2 regions of the Sodalis sp. RH14 genome follow, and region 2 is predicted to be linked to the other one. Evidence: predicted binding sites of a transcription regulator. Region 2 holds the regulator's gene; the other holds the start of a gene.
The links. The regulator Fur, encoded in region 2, represses iron uptake genes when iron is present. The targets are predictions, from matches to a motif close to ATAATAATGAGAACNACTATCAA.

Region 1 (8,074 bases), 2.0 Mb from region 2:
CACTTCCGAGCCGTTGATGATACTGCTGTTCATATTCATTCGGCGACATTTGATCGCTTGAACCATGCCGACGCCACTGTTATAAAACATTTCGATGTAATCAAAAATATCGCTGCGGGCTTCTTCCCGCGTTCCATAGATCTTTTTCTTTATCCGCTCACGCTTTAAAAGCTGGAAAAAACTTTCTGCAACTGCATTGTCGTGGCAGTTGCCGCGTCGGCTCATGCTGCCTTCCAGACCATGTGACTTCAGGAATGACTGCCACTCGTGGCTTGTATACTGACTGCCTTGGTCAGAATGTACCAGTACCTGTTTTCGTGGACTACGGCGCCACAGTGCCATCAGCAAAGCATTCAGAACGATATCTTTCGTCATTCGGGATTGCATCGACCAGCCAATGATTTTGCGGGAGAACAGATCGACGATCACTGCAAGATACAACCAGCCTTCATGCGTCCTGATATACGTAATATCTGTCACCCAGCGCTCATCCGGTGCCATCGGATTAGATTGCCGCTGGAGTCTGTTAGGCGTCACAATGCTTGCTTCGCCCTTGTACGATCTTGGACTGCGATAACCGACCTGAGCTTTTATTCCAGCGCGTGCATCAAACGCCAGACCCGGTTTGCACCACACCGCTCACCCGTATCGCGCAGATCTAGGTGGATCTTGCGATAGCCATATACACATCCAGATTCAAGCCAAAACTGCTTAATCAGCCCGGTCAGCTTCTGGTCTGTGTGGTATCGCCGTGAATGTGGTTGCTGAAGCCAAGCATAAAAACCACTCGGATGAACATCCAGAACGCGGCAGAGCAAACGGACCGGAAAGTCACGACTGTTGTCACGAATAAAGACGTACCTCAGTCGGACAGCTTTGCGAAGTACGCCGCGGCTTTTTTTAATATATCTCGTTCATCAGTAACCCGTTTCAGTTCTTTCTGGAGCCGTCGGATCTCAACCTGAGCATCAGACTGGTCTTGATTTACCGAAGAATCTGGGCCGTACTTCTTTATCCACGCATAAAGACTGTGTGGTGATATCGAGGCGTGTTGCCACGCTTAAAACGGAATGGCCACGACCCCCGACCATCTGGAAGATGCGATCCATCTCAACCCATTAGCCGGTTTGAATGACTACAAAGTGTCTACAGAGCGTCATAGTGGGTAGAATACGGTAGAACAGGATGGGCTTAAGTGACTGATTTATTAGGTAAGTGGTTGATTACCCTACCCTTATAAAAAAAGACCGAATACGATTCCTATATTCGGTCTAGGGAAATGGCTCTTGGGAGAGAGCCGTGCGCTAAAAGTTGGCATTAATGTAAGCTGTTTAGCCTTACACTTGATGAGTATAGAGACGCACAGGGATTTTTCCATCGCCGGCCTCGCATTACCGGCGCTATTGTTTCACCAAATGATAACTTTGTGATATCAAGCACACTTATAATTATTAACATATTAAACTATAAGCTCACTATACATATCCCTGCCCCGCAGCCGGCAAGAGGGTCCTATCCCGGCATCTCAGCCCGGTGCGTTGCACAATTGGCCGGCGCGCTCGACAAACGGCGCGATGCTCATCTTGTGCCCCGGATTAGCAGGGTCGTCCAGCAGGATGGCGTCAATGGGCGTCGCGTTGACCTGGCCGCTGGCCATGGCACGGGTGGCCGGTTCATTGAGGGGATACTGCATCAGGGTGCTCATATTCAGAGCAAACAGCGAGCCGTCCGGGCGGCAGAGCAATTGCACCTCTTCTTTGGTAAAGGCCCATTGCTTGCCGAACTGAAACTTGCTGACGGTGATAATTTGCGCCGCGCTGACCGCCTGGGCGGTAAAGGCTAACAGCAATAACGCGATACTCCGGGTTTTCATGTTTTATCCTACTATTGGACCTGACGCCTGGGCGGCGCCAGGATGTGATCAGGGTTCAAGCGTGGCGAAAATACTCACCAAAATCAGTACCAGATTACCAAGAATCATCTCCGCAAGCGTCAGCAAGGTCAAGATACGAATAGCCGCGGGATGGTGGCGCGCCATGGCGGGAACCACGGCATAACGATTGGTTACCGCCAGGATCACCATCACCGCCACCACGGCTATTTTTATCAGCAGCAGCCGCTGGTACGGCGCCGACCCATCGAGCGGCCAATGGCCCAGAACCAGCGCGGTATTGACGATACCGGTGAAAATGACCAGCGCCACCGCAGCATGTCCGCTGCGCGAAAAACGAATCAGCGCGCGCAGCGCGTCCGGACGCGCCGTCTCGCGTAGCAGCGGCAGACAAAACAGCAGCGGCAGCAGCCCGCCCAGCCACCAGGCGGCGGAAAACAGATGCACCATTTGATTGAGCCGCTGCATGACGCCGCGCAGTCCCTCGCTCATCGCCGTGTGGCCTACCAGCGCCAGGCTTGCCAGCAGGCCGGCCATGGCGGCGAGCAATGCCCGCTGCCTGATGGCGGTCATCGGCCCATGGCCCGCGGCCAACACCGCCGCCAGCGCGATAGCCATATGCCACAGCCAGACAGTGCCGAAGGCGGTGCCGAGCACCGCCGCCCAGATGGCGGGGGAAAGGGTTTGCGTCCAGCCGTCCCCCATTTGCCCGGCTTGCAACCCCAGCAGGACAACCGCCGACGCCAGGGCGACCCAGGCCAGAACGCGCAAGGGCGCGCCCAGGGATGCGCGCAGGCCGGCGCGCAGTGCGGGCGGCGCCAGGTACTCGCAAAACAGGGCGGTACCGAACGCCTGCATCACCGCCGCGATATGGAGATAGCGGCAGGCGGAATAGCACTCCGCCAGGCTTAGCATCTATTTAACGCTGAATTGATAATTGCCTTGGGTTTTATGACTGTCCACCGATACCACATGCCATTGCACTTGATACTCGCCGGCGGCCAGGGGCTTTTCAATGGGCACGATGACCTGCTTAGGGTTGGCGGGGTCGACCTTGATGGCGCCGGTGGGGATGACGGTGTTGCCGGGGCCGGTTAGCGTCAGGCCGCTGAAGCCAGGCTCGATGCCCTCGCTGAAGGTGAGCGTTAACGCCTGCGGCGCGGCGGTCATGGTGGCGTTGGCCGCCGGATATTGCGTTTTCAGGTGCGCATGCGCCTGGGCCTGTTGCGATCCCAACAAAGTCAGGGCAGTGACTAACAGCGTCAACAGGGGCGCGGTAAAAGGTTGGCTTGACATCGATGTCGTTTCCTAAGACTGAACGGGTATCCTGTCGGTTAAACCGACGCTTGGCGGTCCACCGCGGGAGCATTGCCGGTTATTCGTTTATTCTTGGGAAACAAAAAACCCGGCGCTGCTACCGGTTTGCCTGGACGCAAACTGATGATAACGGCAGCCGGGGCTGAAGTCGAGCAAACCACTGTCCGCGCGGGGATTTACATCGGCGCGGCCGTATTGTCGCCACCGTTCATTTTTTTCAAATCCTGATCGATAAAGAACAGTCCGCTGTTATTGGTATCCACCAGCGCCAGCTTGTCGAGGATGGATTTAAACAATTTTTCTTCTTCGTGCTGTTCGGAGACGTACCACTGCAGGAAGTTAAACGTCGAATAGTCCTGGGAGATCATCGCCGCATGGACCAGTTCGTTGATTTTCACCGTGATCATCTGCTCATGTTCATAGGTGCGCTTAAACAGCTCGGCCAATGAGGTAAAACCGGTTGGCGGCGCCTCGATTGCGCCCAGCACCGGCATGGTGCCGGTATCGTTGAGATAGTCGAACAGGCGGCGCATATGGTCCATCTCTTCCAGAGATTGGGTCTTGAGAAAGGCCGATGCGCCTTCGTAGCCCTTATCACTGCACCAGGCGCTCATTTGCAGATAAAGATTGGCGGAAAAAAATTCCAGATTGAGTTGCTCGTTAAGCTTTATTGCCATTTCTTGTTTTAGCATGGGCAGGCTTCCTTATGATGATTACGCCAATACGAATATAAACATTATGCCCAAATGCTAACAAAAATTACACTATAATTTAACCAATGAGTAATTTAATATTTTTTATGTATTAAATTCATAAGGTTATTTATTTTTATAATGAGATTTTTTCTATAAAATCATTATTTATTAATGGTAGTGATAGGTATTCTTATTTGTATTATGAATACGCCAGGCCATTATTTCGGACAATGATAGCCATATTATTGCGTCGGCTGTTAATACAAACGATTATTATTTGTATCGCTGTCCCGTCGACCCTTGCGTTTTGCCGCGCAGTACCCTATTTTTAGCAGCATTGACCTTACAAGCGGCAGGAGGCGGTATGCAATATAATCTGGCCACACTGGGCAGCGAGGCGATGGACAAGATCAATGTCGATCTGGCCGCGTCCGGCGTGGCGTTCAAGGAGCGGTACAATATGCCGGTGGTCGCCGAGCATGTGGAACGGGAACAGCCAGAGCCTTTGCGCGCTTATTTTCGCGAGCGGGTGGCCTTTTATCGCCAGGCGTCGCTGAATTTTTCCCGTTTGCCATATGAGCCACGAAAATAATCCGCCAATGGCCTATAATGGACTGGCAATGCCCCGGCACGTGCCTGAACCAACGGCCGGAAGGCAAGCAGGCGCCGCGCGCCACGCCAGCGGTGCATGGCTTGCCGGCCCGCGCGGCGCTGTCCGCCGTGCGGCAAAATAGCACAAAATGACTTGATTATCAGTGCCAACAGGCAGTTAATCATTTCTACATTTCCGGTTCTTTTACAGAGAGGTAAATATGAGTAAGGGAATGGATCGTAAGAAAGACACCAAAAAGAAACCGCTGAAATCGCCGGAAGAAAAACGCGCCGACAAGCGTAACAGAAAGACCCAGCCTGATATCGTGTAAGGCTAACCCATATTAAACCCGCATCTGATGCGGGTTTTTTGTCGGCGCTATTCAGGGCATAATGGCTTTTTTATTTAGCCTTGGACAGGTAACGTCATGTCTTTTCGTGTTATCGATACCGAAACCTGCGGACTGGACGGCGGCGTCGTGGAAGTCGCCTCGGTGGACGTCGTTGACGGCCGGTTATGCAATGCCATGAGCGATCTGGTCAACCCCGACCGGCCCATCGGCTACGAGGCCATGGCCATCCACCATATCACCGAGGCCATGGTCGAGGATAAGCCGCGTATCGCCAAGGTGATTGGCCGCTATCACGGCAGCCCGTATTACGTGGCGCATAACGCCGCATTCGACCGGCGCATGTTGCCGGAAATGCATGGTCAATGGATCTGCACGGTCAAGCTTGCGCGCAAGCTCTACCCGGGTTTGAAATACAGCAACCAGTACCTGCGCTATGCGCTGGGTCTCGAGGTCGCCGTGCCGGAGGGTCTCTATCCCCATCGCGCCCTGTATGATTGTTACGTCACCGCGGCCCTGCTGATGAAAATCATCGGGGATTCCGGCTGGAGCGCCGAGCAAATGGCGGCCTTAAGCAATGAAACCACCCTGCTTACGACGTTAAAGTTCGGCAAATACCGGGGCCAGCCGATGGAACGGATCGCGCGCGAGGATCCCGGCTATTTGAAATGGATGCTCAACAACCTCAAGGACCTGTCGGCGGATATGCGTTACAGCATTAACCATTACCTAAAGCAGTCCTCAGACGCAGCGCATCAATAAATGAAATGCGCCGCCCGTGAGGCTTGCGCCGCCGTTTTATGCCGCCGGCGGCGCCTTGTCCGTCAGGGACAGGATAAAGGTATACTCCATGGCAATACCTTCGTAGCCTTTGAAACGCCCGGATTTGCCGCCGTGTCCGGAGTCCATGTCGGTACACAGCAGCAGCAGATTGTCGTTGGTCTTCACCGCCCGGAGTTTCGCCACCCATTTGGCCGGCTCCCAATACTGCACCTGGGAGTCATGTAAACCGGTGGTGACCAGCAGATGCGGGTAAGGCTGGGCGCTGACCCGATCATAGGGACTGTACCGCTTGATATAGTCGTAGTAGTCTTTTTCCTGCGGATTGCCCCACTCGTCATATTCTCCGGTGGTCAGCGGTATGCTGTCATCAAGCATGGTGGTAACGACATCCACGAAGGGCACCTGGGCCACCACGCCTTTAAACAGATCCGGCGCCATATTGATCACCGCGCCCATCAGCAGGCCACCGGCGCTGCCGCCCATGGCAAAGGCTTGTTTTTCGTCCCCATAGCCGTTAGCCAGCAGATGCCGGCTGACGTCGATAAAGTCGTTAAAGGTGTTGAGCTTGTTGAAGAGCTTGCCGTCTTCATACCACTGCTGGCCTAATTCACCGCCGCCGCGGATATGCGCCAGGGCGAAGACGAATCCGCGGTCAAGCAGGCTCAGCCGGCTGGCGCTGAAATCAGGATCCATGCTGCTGCCGTAGGAACCATAGCCGTAGACCAGCAGCGGATTTTGCCCGCGCTGGAACAGATCCTTGCGATAGACCAGCGACACCGGCACCTCGACGCCGTCGCGGGCGGGAACCCATAGTCGCTCGCTGCGGTAGTGCTCGGCGTCGAAATTTTTCACCTGCGACTGTTTCAGCAGCCGGCGCTCACCGGTATCCATATTCAGCTCAAACAGCGTGGTCGGCGTGGTCATGGAGGAATAACCATAGCGCAGCCACGCGCTATGCGGATCGGGATTATAGGCCAGCCAGGTGACATAGGTGGGGTCGTCAAAGGCGATGCCCTTCTCCTCCCCGGTCTGCCAATGGATCTGCCGCAGGCTGGTCAGGCCCTGGTGGCGCTCCTCCACCACCAGCCAATCGCTGAATAAGGTAAAGTTTTCCAATACCACATCGTCCCTGGCCGGGATCACCGTTTGCCACAATTTTTCATCGCCCGTTTCGCAGCGGTAGAGGGCGAAATTCTTGCCTTCGCGGTTGGAGCGGACGTAAAAATGGCCCTGGAAGTGATCCAGCGAATACTCATGGTCATGGCGGCGGGTCAGGAATACCTGCGGGCTGGCCTGGGGATCGTCGGCGTCCAGCAGCAGGATCTCGCCCGACGTGGTGCTGCCCAGCGCAATAATAATATAACGTTCCGACGTGGTTTTATGCACGCTGACATAAAATGTGTCGTCTTTTTCCTCATACACCAGCTCATCCTGCGCCGGCGAGGTGCCGACCCGGTGACGGTAGACCTGGTAGGGCAGCAGCGTTTTTTTATGCTTGCGCACGTAGTAGAGGATCTGTGAATCGCTGGTCCATTCAAAACCCGACGAGGCATCCTCGAGCACTTCCGGATACCACGAATCGCGGGCCAGGTTCTTGAAACGAATGCCGTACAGGCGCCGTGACAGAAAATCCTCCGCCGCCGCCATGATGGCGTTATCCGGACTGATCTCAAGCGCCCCCATGGTATAGAACTCGCTTTGCGCCGCGCGCTTGTTGCCGTCAAGCAGGATCTCCCATTCGGCCGTTTCGGGCAGATCGGCGCGCTGGCGGGTATAGATGGCGTACTCATTGCCTTGCTCATAGCGGCTTTGGTAACGATAACCGCGCCGGACGTAGGGTACCGAGCGATCCTGCGGCGGTATGCGCTCCACCATTTCGGTAAATAAGCGGTGGCGCAGCTCCTCATGGCCCTCCATCATGGCTTCGCCATAGGTATTCTCTTGGGCCAGGTAGTCCAGCACGGCGGGGTCTTCACGTTTGTCGTCGCGCAGCCAGTAATAATCATCGACGCGTGTCTCACCATGCACGGTCAGGTTATGCGGTCTTTTTTCAGCTATTGGGGGAAATCTCATACGCACCCTTCCTTATTTCTCATAAGAAACAGAGTGGCACGAATATGCCGGGTTGCCAAGCGCAGCCGATTTTATCGCCTGCGCCGGCAACGGGGGGTCAGCGTGGCGGGACGGCGGTTATCTGGGCTTTAAGCTGTTGTTCGAGGCCGGTTTTTACGTCATCAGGAATTTTCAGCGCCAGCGCCAGCGCATCCATATAGCTTCTTTCCATAAAATGATCGACGTCGACCACCGCGCAGCTGAGGTAATAGATCTCCAGGGCCTCGTCCTCGCCGTGAATATCCTGCGCCAGGCGCGCCGGGTCCAGCGGCTGGGCGATGGCGTCCTGGACCAGATGCTCCACATCCTCGCCCAGTCCCAACTGCTGCAGGTTG
Region 2 (8,074 bases):
ATCGGGCGATAACAAACAGATGCGGATATGGGTGGCGCCCATATCCACGCCGACTATCACCAACCGCCTGTTTTTCATCTTAGCTGGCCTCTTTCCGCGCGTCCTGGATTTGGTCGGTCATCATTTTCCACGCCTGGTGGATATCCGGCGCATTATTAAACAGGCCGGAAGAACCGACGATAAAGACATCCGCGCCCGCCGCGATCAGCGAACGGTAGGTGCGCTGGTTGCATGAACCGTCAATTTCAATTTCATACCGCAAACCGTGGCTCTCGCGGTATGCCTTGAGCTGGCCTATTTTTTCCAGCATTTCGGTGATAAACGGCTGGCCGGCAAAACCGGGATCGACGGTCATGACGGTAATTTTGTCCGCCAGATGGATATAATATTTCATCATCTCCACCGACGATTCAGGATTGAGTATCAATCCCACGCCCAATCCCAGGGACCTGATCTTCTCAATAAGCCGAAAGGCCTGGCCGGACAAGGTTTCCGGATGAAGGGTAATCATGCCGGCGCCCGCCTTCGCCAGGCTGTCGATATAATCTTCCGGATGGGTGACCATTAAATGGCAATCCAGGGGCTTACTGGCGAGGCGCTTGACCTGCTCGACAAAAAACGGCGACAGCGTCAGATTGGGCACAAAATGCCCGTCCATGATATCGATATGGATATAATCCGCATGACGATCGATAAATTCAATTTGCTCTTTAAACTTTAATAAATCCATGCACATTAAAGAAGGGGATATCTTCATATCGGTTACCTATTTACTGATAAGTCGATCTAAAGCCACGGCGGCGATAATCAATCCCCCCATGACAACTAATTGGTAATACGTTTGCACCTGAAGAATATTAAGGCCATTGTTAATCGTGCCAATAATTAAACCACCAATTACCACCGAGAATATTCGTCCCTTGCCGCCAAAAAAACTGGTGCCGCCGATAATGGCGCTGGCGATGGCATAGGTCTCAAAGCCAATGCCGGCCAAAGGCTCGGCCGCGCCCAAGCGCGCGGTGGATACCACGCCGGCGAGCCCGGCGCAGATGCCGGAAATAATAAACACTACCAGCATATGGAATTTAACGTCGATACCGGAAAAAAATGCCGAATTTTTGTTGCCGCCCAGGGCGTAAATATTTCTGCCAAGCCGGGTGCGCGCGGTAATAAACCACAGGATAACCGCAATGATCAAAGCAAAAATCACCGGTACCGGAATACCCAGTACGCTGCCGGCAAAGAAGTTAACAAAGCCGAATGAGAAGCCGTACACCGAGTTGGCATCGGAAATGACCAGGGTGATGCCGCGAAAAATAGCGTTGGTGCCGAGGGTAATAATAAAGGGATGCAGGCCGGTCCAGTTAACCAGGCAACCGTTGATGGCGCCCAATAGCCCGCCGACCACCACCCCGCCAATCAGCGCGGCGGAGACCGGGTCAAGACCCGCCAGCATCAGCTTGGCGGTCACCATGCCCGACAAGGCCAGGATAGCCCCCACCGACAGGTCGATGCCCGCCACCAGGATGGCGAAAAACTCGCCCATGCCAATCAAGACCGTTACCGAACTTTGTACCAGGATCTGGGTAATATTGTTGGTTTTCAGAAAATATTCACTGGATATAGAGCCGAATATGGCAACAATAATCGCCAGGATAAAAAACGTGCCGTACTGATCCCAGAATTTCTGGAAGTTAAAGGTGGCCTTCTCCATTTTTATTTCCCTCAGCTTTGTGGCAGAGCCCATGTCATAATATCTTCTTCCCCGATACTCTCATTGTTGTCAAGAATATGGGCTAATGTTCCTTCGCAAAATATTGCGATACGGTCGCATACGGTGATGATTTCCGGCAGTTCGGATGACACCATCAATATGGTTTTTCCCGTGGCGGCCAATGTGCGCATCACCTTATAAATTTCCGCCTTGGCCCCGACATCAATGCCGCGGGTAGGTTCGTCAAAAATAATAACCTCCGGCTCGCAGCAGAGCCATTTTGATATCAATACCTTTTGTTGGTTGCCGCCGGATAACTCAGTGATATTTTGGTCCACCGAGCTGCATTTTAGCGATAGCAGCCGCCGCTGCGTTTCCGCCAACTGCCTTTCCTTATCCGGATTAAATAATCCCAGAGCACCTTTATAGCCGCCATCCTTAAGGCTTTTGCTGATGGCGATATTCTGCGCAATGGAAAAATTATCAAAAAAGCCGTTTTCACGCCGGCTTTCGGTGATATATCCCATGCCCTTCTTCAGGGCGTCCAGCGGCGAAGTGGGCGTGATATCGACATTATGCAGCATCACCTTGCCGCTGCTTTTCGGTTCAACGCCGAAGATGCAGTTCATGAATTCGGTGCGTCCCGACCCCACCAGTCCGGCAAAACCCATGATTTCGCCCTTTTTTACCTGGAAGGAGACGTGCTTGACCCGGCGTTTATCCCGGCTGGTGATATTCTCCACCGCAAAGATGATATCGGCGTCCCCCGTGTCGCCGCCAACCTTCTCCTTAAGGGAGCGAAAGCGGTTTTGCAGCTCGCGCCCGACCATCAGCCGGACAATATCATCGTTGGTCACCTGTCCCATCTGCCCGGACGCGACGCTGCTGCCGTCCTTTAGCACCGTATAGCGGTTGCAGATGCGGCGTATTTCGTTAAGCTTATGCGATATATAGACAATCGCCGTGCCGTCCTGGCGCAGCTGGTTCATGATCAGGAACAGATAATCCACTTCGTTATAGGTCAGGGAAGAGGTCGGCTCGTCCATGATGATCACCCTGGCGTCCAGCATCAGGGTCTTGGCGATTTCCAGCATTTGCTTTTGGCTGATGGACAGGTTGCCCACCTTTTCGTCAAGCCGTATTTTCAGCCCCACGCGCAGCAGCATAATAGCCGCTTTGGTACGCATGTCGTGCCAGTCCACCACGTTTACGCCGAACACTTTTTTTACCGGCAGACGGCCGATAAATAAATTCTCCAACACGGTTAATTCATCGATAACGCTTAATTCCTGGTAAATTATACCAATGCCCAATCTGGCAGCGACTTTATGATCGAGCTTCGCGTACTCGACATCATTAATTATTATTTTCCCCGCCGTCGGTTCATAAATACCGGAAAGTATTTTCATCAAGGTTGATTTGCCGGCGCCGTTTTCACCTAATAAAGCATGTATCTCATTAGGGTATATTTCCAGGTCAACTGATTGCAACGCCTGGACGGGACCAAAGAATTTGGCGATCCCCTCCATTTTAATATATGGAGTGCTCATATTACTCTCCGGATTAATGACAAGACGGCGGGAATAGGCGGTCTTGCGGCACCTGGACTATTTGGTGACTAATATAGAATCGACGGTTTCAATTTTCGGCTGGGCATCAAGCGCAATCAGCTTGCCCGCTTTCACCGTATTCACCAGGATGGCCAGGCCGTTGGCGCCGATTTCCGCCGGATTCTGGGCCACGGTGGCGGTCATCATGCCCTGGGCGACCATCTTGCGCGCCTCGGGAATACCGTCGGTGCCGACCACCAGGATCTTGCCGGTCTGTCCCGCGTTGGCCACCGCCTGCGCCACGCCCATCGCCATGGTATCGTTGGCGCAGTAGAAGGCCTTCAGCTGGGGATGACGTTGCAGCACATTGGTCGCCACGTCCAGCGCCTTGATGCGATCCCAATCCGCCGGCTGGCTGGCCACCAGCTTGATATGGCTGTTGGCCTTGAACTCCGCGGTCGCGCCGTTGCGCCGCGCCTCGCCCGAGGCGTTGCCGGCCTTGCCTTCGATAATGGCCACTTCGCCGCCCTGGGCGCCCAAGCTATCGATAATAAATTTGGCGCCTTTCGCGCCGACCGCGACATTATCGGTGGTGATAAAGGCTTCGACGTTGCCCTTGGCCTTGGCCAGGCTGGCTAAATCGATTTTTTCGTCGAGGTTTACCAGGTGAATCCCTTTCTGATAAGCCTTGGCGACGGGAATCACCAGATTCACCGCCGATAAAGGCGCAAAGGCGATGCCTTTATAATTCTTATTGGTTAAATCCTCGAATAATTGTAATTGCGATTGGAAGTCGCCTTCCGACGGTGACGCGAATATATCCACCGTCACGCCGAGATCCTGGGCCTTTTTCTCAATGCCTTGTTTCATCTCTACCCAGAAAGGGTTGGATAATGTTTTAAGAACAACGGCGTAATCGGCTGCCGCGTGGACCACGGTGGACAACATCAGTCCACAGGCGGCGCCACCGGCCAATTTAAGAAATTTATTCATTATTCTATCTCCAAAAGAGAATTATTTATAATCACGCTTCAGGTACTTGGTAATGGAACTCGTTTTTTCCAGGTTTTTATTCGCCAGCTCGATATCCTGCCGCGCTACCGAGACATAAAACGCATCCAGCAGCGTAAGCTGCAAAATACGGGCCGAAGCGTTTCTGCCTAATAACGGCGTTTCCGGCGCCGGTGAACAAATATTAAAATCAGCCAGCTGGGCTATGGGGGAATTGCTGCTATGGGTAATACAAATGATCTTGGCCCCATTATCCTTGGCAATCGACACCACCCGTTTCAGATCGCTGGTGCGGCCCGAATGGGATACCACTAACGCCACATCGCCCGGTTGCAACAGGGAGGCCGACATCATCATCAAATGCGCGTCCAGGTAGGCATTGCAACGCAAGCCGATTTTCAGGAATTTATGCTGCACGTCCGCGCAAATGGAATTAGAGCCGCCGACGCCGTACAGCTCGCGCTGATGGCCGGCAAAAAAGCATTGGGCCGCCTGCTGGATGACGTTGGCGTCGACTATCGCCTGGCCTTCGACAATGGTGCGCACGGTCAGGTTAAACACCTTGTTGACCACATCCTCCGGGCTGTCGGTGGGCGAGAGTTCGGCGGTGATATCATGGTCGGCATGTTCGAAGTACTCGACGATGGCGCTGCGCAGCTGGCGAAAGCCGCTGAAACCGAGAATTTTCGACACCTTGACAATCATGGCTTCCGACAGGCCCAGACTCAGGGCCACCTCTTTGATCCCCGAGACGTCGGTGAGGTTGCCGGGTGATAAAAACCACTCCACTATCCGGCTTTCGTTTTCAGTCATGCCTTCTTGTTTAATACGAATATAAGGAGCAATGCCTATGCCGCGCGGCATATCGTTTTGCAGTTCCGCATCATTCATCTGGATTATCTCTGGTGATTAACATTGCCTGTCACTATATCACCATGGCGAAAGTTTAAAATCTGCTGCGAACTTCACGTTTTTTATTAATTTATAAATTAACTTTTTGTGTAAAAATCGAGTCACCGATCCGGGTTAATTTCAGGAAGGTATTTTTGGCTATATTAATTCAATAAAATCATATAATTAAAATGTATCTTTTGTTGTCGCTTACTGCTGGCAGCGAAAAATAGCTTTATCATAAGATTCACAGAATAATTTACCCGGTGAAAAAATCGCAATAAAAACGCTGTCGTTTCAATGGATTACGCAAATGAGCCCAAAATAGCGTCCCAGGGCCTCTATTTATTCTTTATTTATTTTTATTTTCTGTGAAGTTTTCTGGAGTTTGCCGGCGGTGAGCACGGCGGTGATTGGCGGATACGACGCTTGTCGACGCGCTTCGGGAAGGAAACGTTACCAGGGAAGGGGACGGGCGGCGTTTAGCCTCATTGAAAAAATCGTTGCAGGGTGAGAAAGCGGCGCGATAACAGCCGCTTTGGAGAAACGGACCGCGCCGCGGTTATTCTTTTACGCCGTTGAGCATATCGGCGTGATCGTGCAGCGTTTCGTCTTCGCGGCAGTTGCCGATTTCACAATGCCCATACAGATATAAGCTATGGTTGGTCAGCTTGATATTGTGCCTTTTGGCAATATCACGCTGGCGCGCTTCGATGAACTCGTCGCGAAATTCGATAACCTTGCCGCAGTCCAGACAGATCAGGTGGTCATGATGATACTGTTGCGTCAGTTCAAAAACGGATTTGCCGCCTTCAAAATTGTGGCGGGTTACGATACCGGCGTCGTCAAATTGGTTTAGCACGCGATATACCGTGGCCAGGCCGATTTCCTCACCCATATCGATCAGTTTTTTGTACAGATCTTCCGCACTGACGTGATGGCATTCCGGATCTTGCAACACTTCCAGAATCTTCAGTCTGGGAAGGGTGACTTTCAGGCCGGCCTTCTTCAATGCAATATTATTGTCAGTCATGCGGGTTTAGTCCTGTTACTTTGATAATCTGATTGTAGGCTAGCTTAGCCTATAACATCGGTCGGCCCGAAAAATGTGACGCCGTCTCATTATAAGACTGCCTGTCCAAAATGAAAACCGCGCCTTGTTAACAACTATAGCCCGTTTCGGGGGGCGAATTCTGCAACATTTTGCTAAAAAGGGTGGAACCGCTGCGCTATTGTACCGCGTTGTGGATAAAAGTTAAAAACTTGTATCTATTAATTTGAAAGGATTTAGTTATCAGTGAGGTTGGCGGCGCCGTCCCGACGCCATGACGGCAACCGATTCTCTTGCCGGGCGCCGCGGCGGCGGCACCCTCCCGCACGGCTTTACTTTAGCTGAGTTGCAATTCAGCGCTGATTTGCTTCACCCAGCCGTCCACGCGTTCATTGGTCAGCTCGGGCTGGCGGTCTTCGTCAATGGCCAGGCCGATGAAGTGATTGTCGTCCGCCAGTCCTTTCGACGCTTCGAAATGATAGCCGGCGGTGGGCCAGTGACCGACGATGGTCGCGCCGTTGGGCTCGATAATGTCGCGAATGGTGCCCATGGCGTCACAGAAATATTCGGCGTAATCCTCTTGATCGCCACAGCCGAACAGCGCCACTTTTTTGCCGGAGAAATCTATTTCTTCCAGGGTGGGGAAAAAATCATCCCAGTCACATTGCGCTTCGCCGTAATACCAGGTCGGGATGCCGAGCAGCAGGGTGTCGAACCGCGCCAGGTCTTCTTTACTGCTTTTGGCAATGTCATGAACTTCGGCAACATCCGCACCCAGTTGCTTCTGAATCATTTTGGCAATATTTTCGGTATTGCCGGTGTCACTGCCAAAAAAAATGCCTACAGTTGCCATGAGTTTGAAAACCTCTTAAATATTATGGATATGTTCCGTAACAGAATCAGCGATGCTCTGCGGCAATCATAGCAGACCCTTATGCGGGGAGAAACTCGCCGGCCGGGTTTTGTCGCAAATTTGCCCCGTCCGCGGCCTTGGGCCCTGGACGGGATGGCGCTTTACCGGGCCGGCAAGTTTATTCCGGATGCGGATCCGCGCCTTGTTGCCGTTCAAGCTCGGCCAGTAAAATCAATTCGATCAGCTCGCTGCGCGACAGGTTTTGCCGGTAGGCCAGCTCATTTAACGCATCCACCGCCTCGGCGTTGATTTTCAGCTCCACCCGGCGCAGGCCGCGCTTTTTATCCCGGCGCAGCTGGTTACGCTTGTTGATGCGCAACTGCTCATCGCGGGACAGGGGGTTCGTCTTCGGTCTTCCCGGGCGCCGCTCATCGATAAATAAATCCAGGGTGGTGCGGTCCGTTTGTTCTTTTGCCATAGGTCATGAAGGGATTGTGCATCAAGAAGCAGGCGGGCAAACCCCGGCCGGCGGCGTGGCTGGCTACGCCGTCGGACGCGCATCGCCCGTAACGTTATGTTTTATGTACGCCGGGGCTGCCATAAAACACAGCGGGCCATGTTACCCCAGCCCGGTAGCAAACGACAATATTAAACTCGCCGGCGCTAATCCCGGCGGCGGCCCGGCCTATTCTTCCAGGAAACGGGCCAGGGCGCGCATGACCGCCGCGGGTTTCTCCGCATGAACCCAATGACCGGCGCCGGCGACCACATGCGCCCGCGCCCGGGGGAACTGGCGTTGGATCGCCTGGCGGTAACCGTCATCCAGATAGGGCGATTTTTCACCGCGGATAAACAGCACCGGCCCTAGCCAGGGCGCCGACTCCCGCCAGCCGATAAGCGCCGGATAGTTATCCCACAGCGCCTCGACGTTAAACCGCCACCGGCCCTGGTGAAAGGATTTCAGCAAAAACTGGATGGTTTCCTCATCAAGGGCGTCATGGCGC

Region 1: the regulator Fur is predicted to act here: its motif matches at 4,081-4,103, upstream of ftnA (non-heme ferritin).

The regions. Positions count from the first base shown of each region.
Region 1 is NZ_CP178739.1:3,303,402-3,311,475, forward strand. Features, by position in the region: gene ACL2XQ_RS15020 (hypothetical protein) at 1-33, opposite strand, end outside; partial or broken gene ACL2XQ_RS15025 (IS3 family transposase) at 1-1,109, opposite strand, end outside; gene ACL2XQ_RS15030 (YebY family protein) at 1,526-1,873, opposite strand; gene copD (copper homeostasis membrane protein CopD) at 1,922-2,806, opposite strand; gene yobA (CopC domain-containing protein YobA) at 2,807-3,187, opposite strand; gene ftnA (non-heme ferritin) at 3,385-3,900, opposite strand; gene ACL2XQ_RS15050 (DNA polymerase III subunit theta) at 4,268-4,495, shown strand; gene exoX (exodeoxyribonuclease X) at 4,923-5,606, shown strand; gene ACL2XQ_RS15060 (S9 family peptidase) at 5,643-7,700, opposite strand; gene ACL2XQ_RS15065 (tellurite resistance TerB family protein) at 7,798-8,074, opposite strand, start outside.
Region 2 is NZ_CP178739.1:1,305,587-1,313,660, forward strand. Features, by position in the region: gene alsK (allose kinase) at 1-78, opposite strand, end outside; gene alsE (D-allulose 6-phosphate 3-epimerase) at 80-757, opposite strand; gene alsC (D-allose ABC transporter permease) at 767-1,747, opposite strand; gene alsA (D-allose ABC transporter ATP-binding protein AlsA) at 1,726-3,264, opposite strand; gene alsB (D-allose transporter substrate-binding protein) at 3,322-4,257, opposite strand; gene alsR (transcriptional repressor AlsR) at 4,279-5,166, opposite strand; gene fur (ferric iron uptake transcriptional regulator) at 5,729-6,199, opposite strand; gene fldA (flavodoxin FldA) at 6,555-7,070, opposite strand; gene ybfE (LexA regulated protein) at 7,249-7,548, opposite strand; gene ACL2XQ_RS05835 (alpha/beta fold hydrolase) at 7,756-8,074, opposite strand, start outside.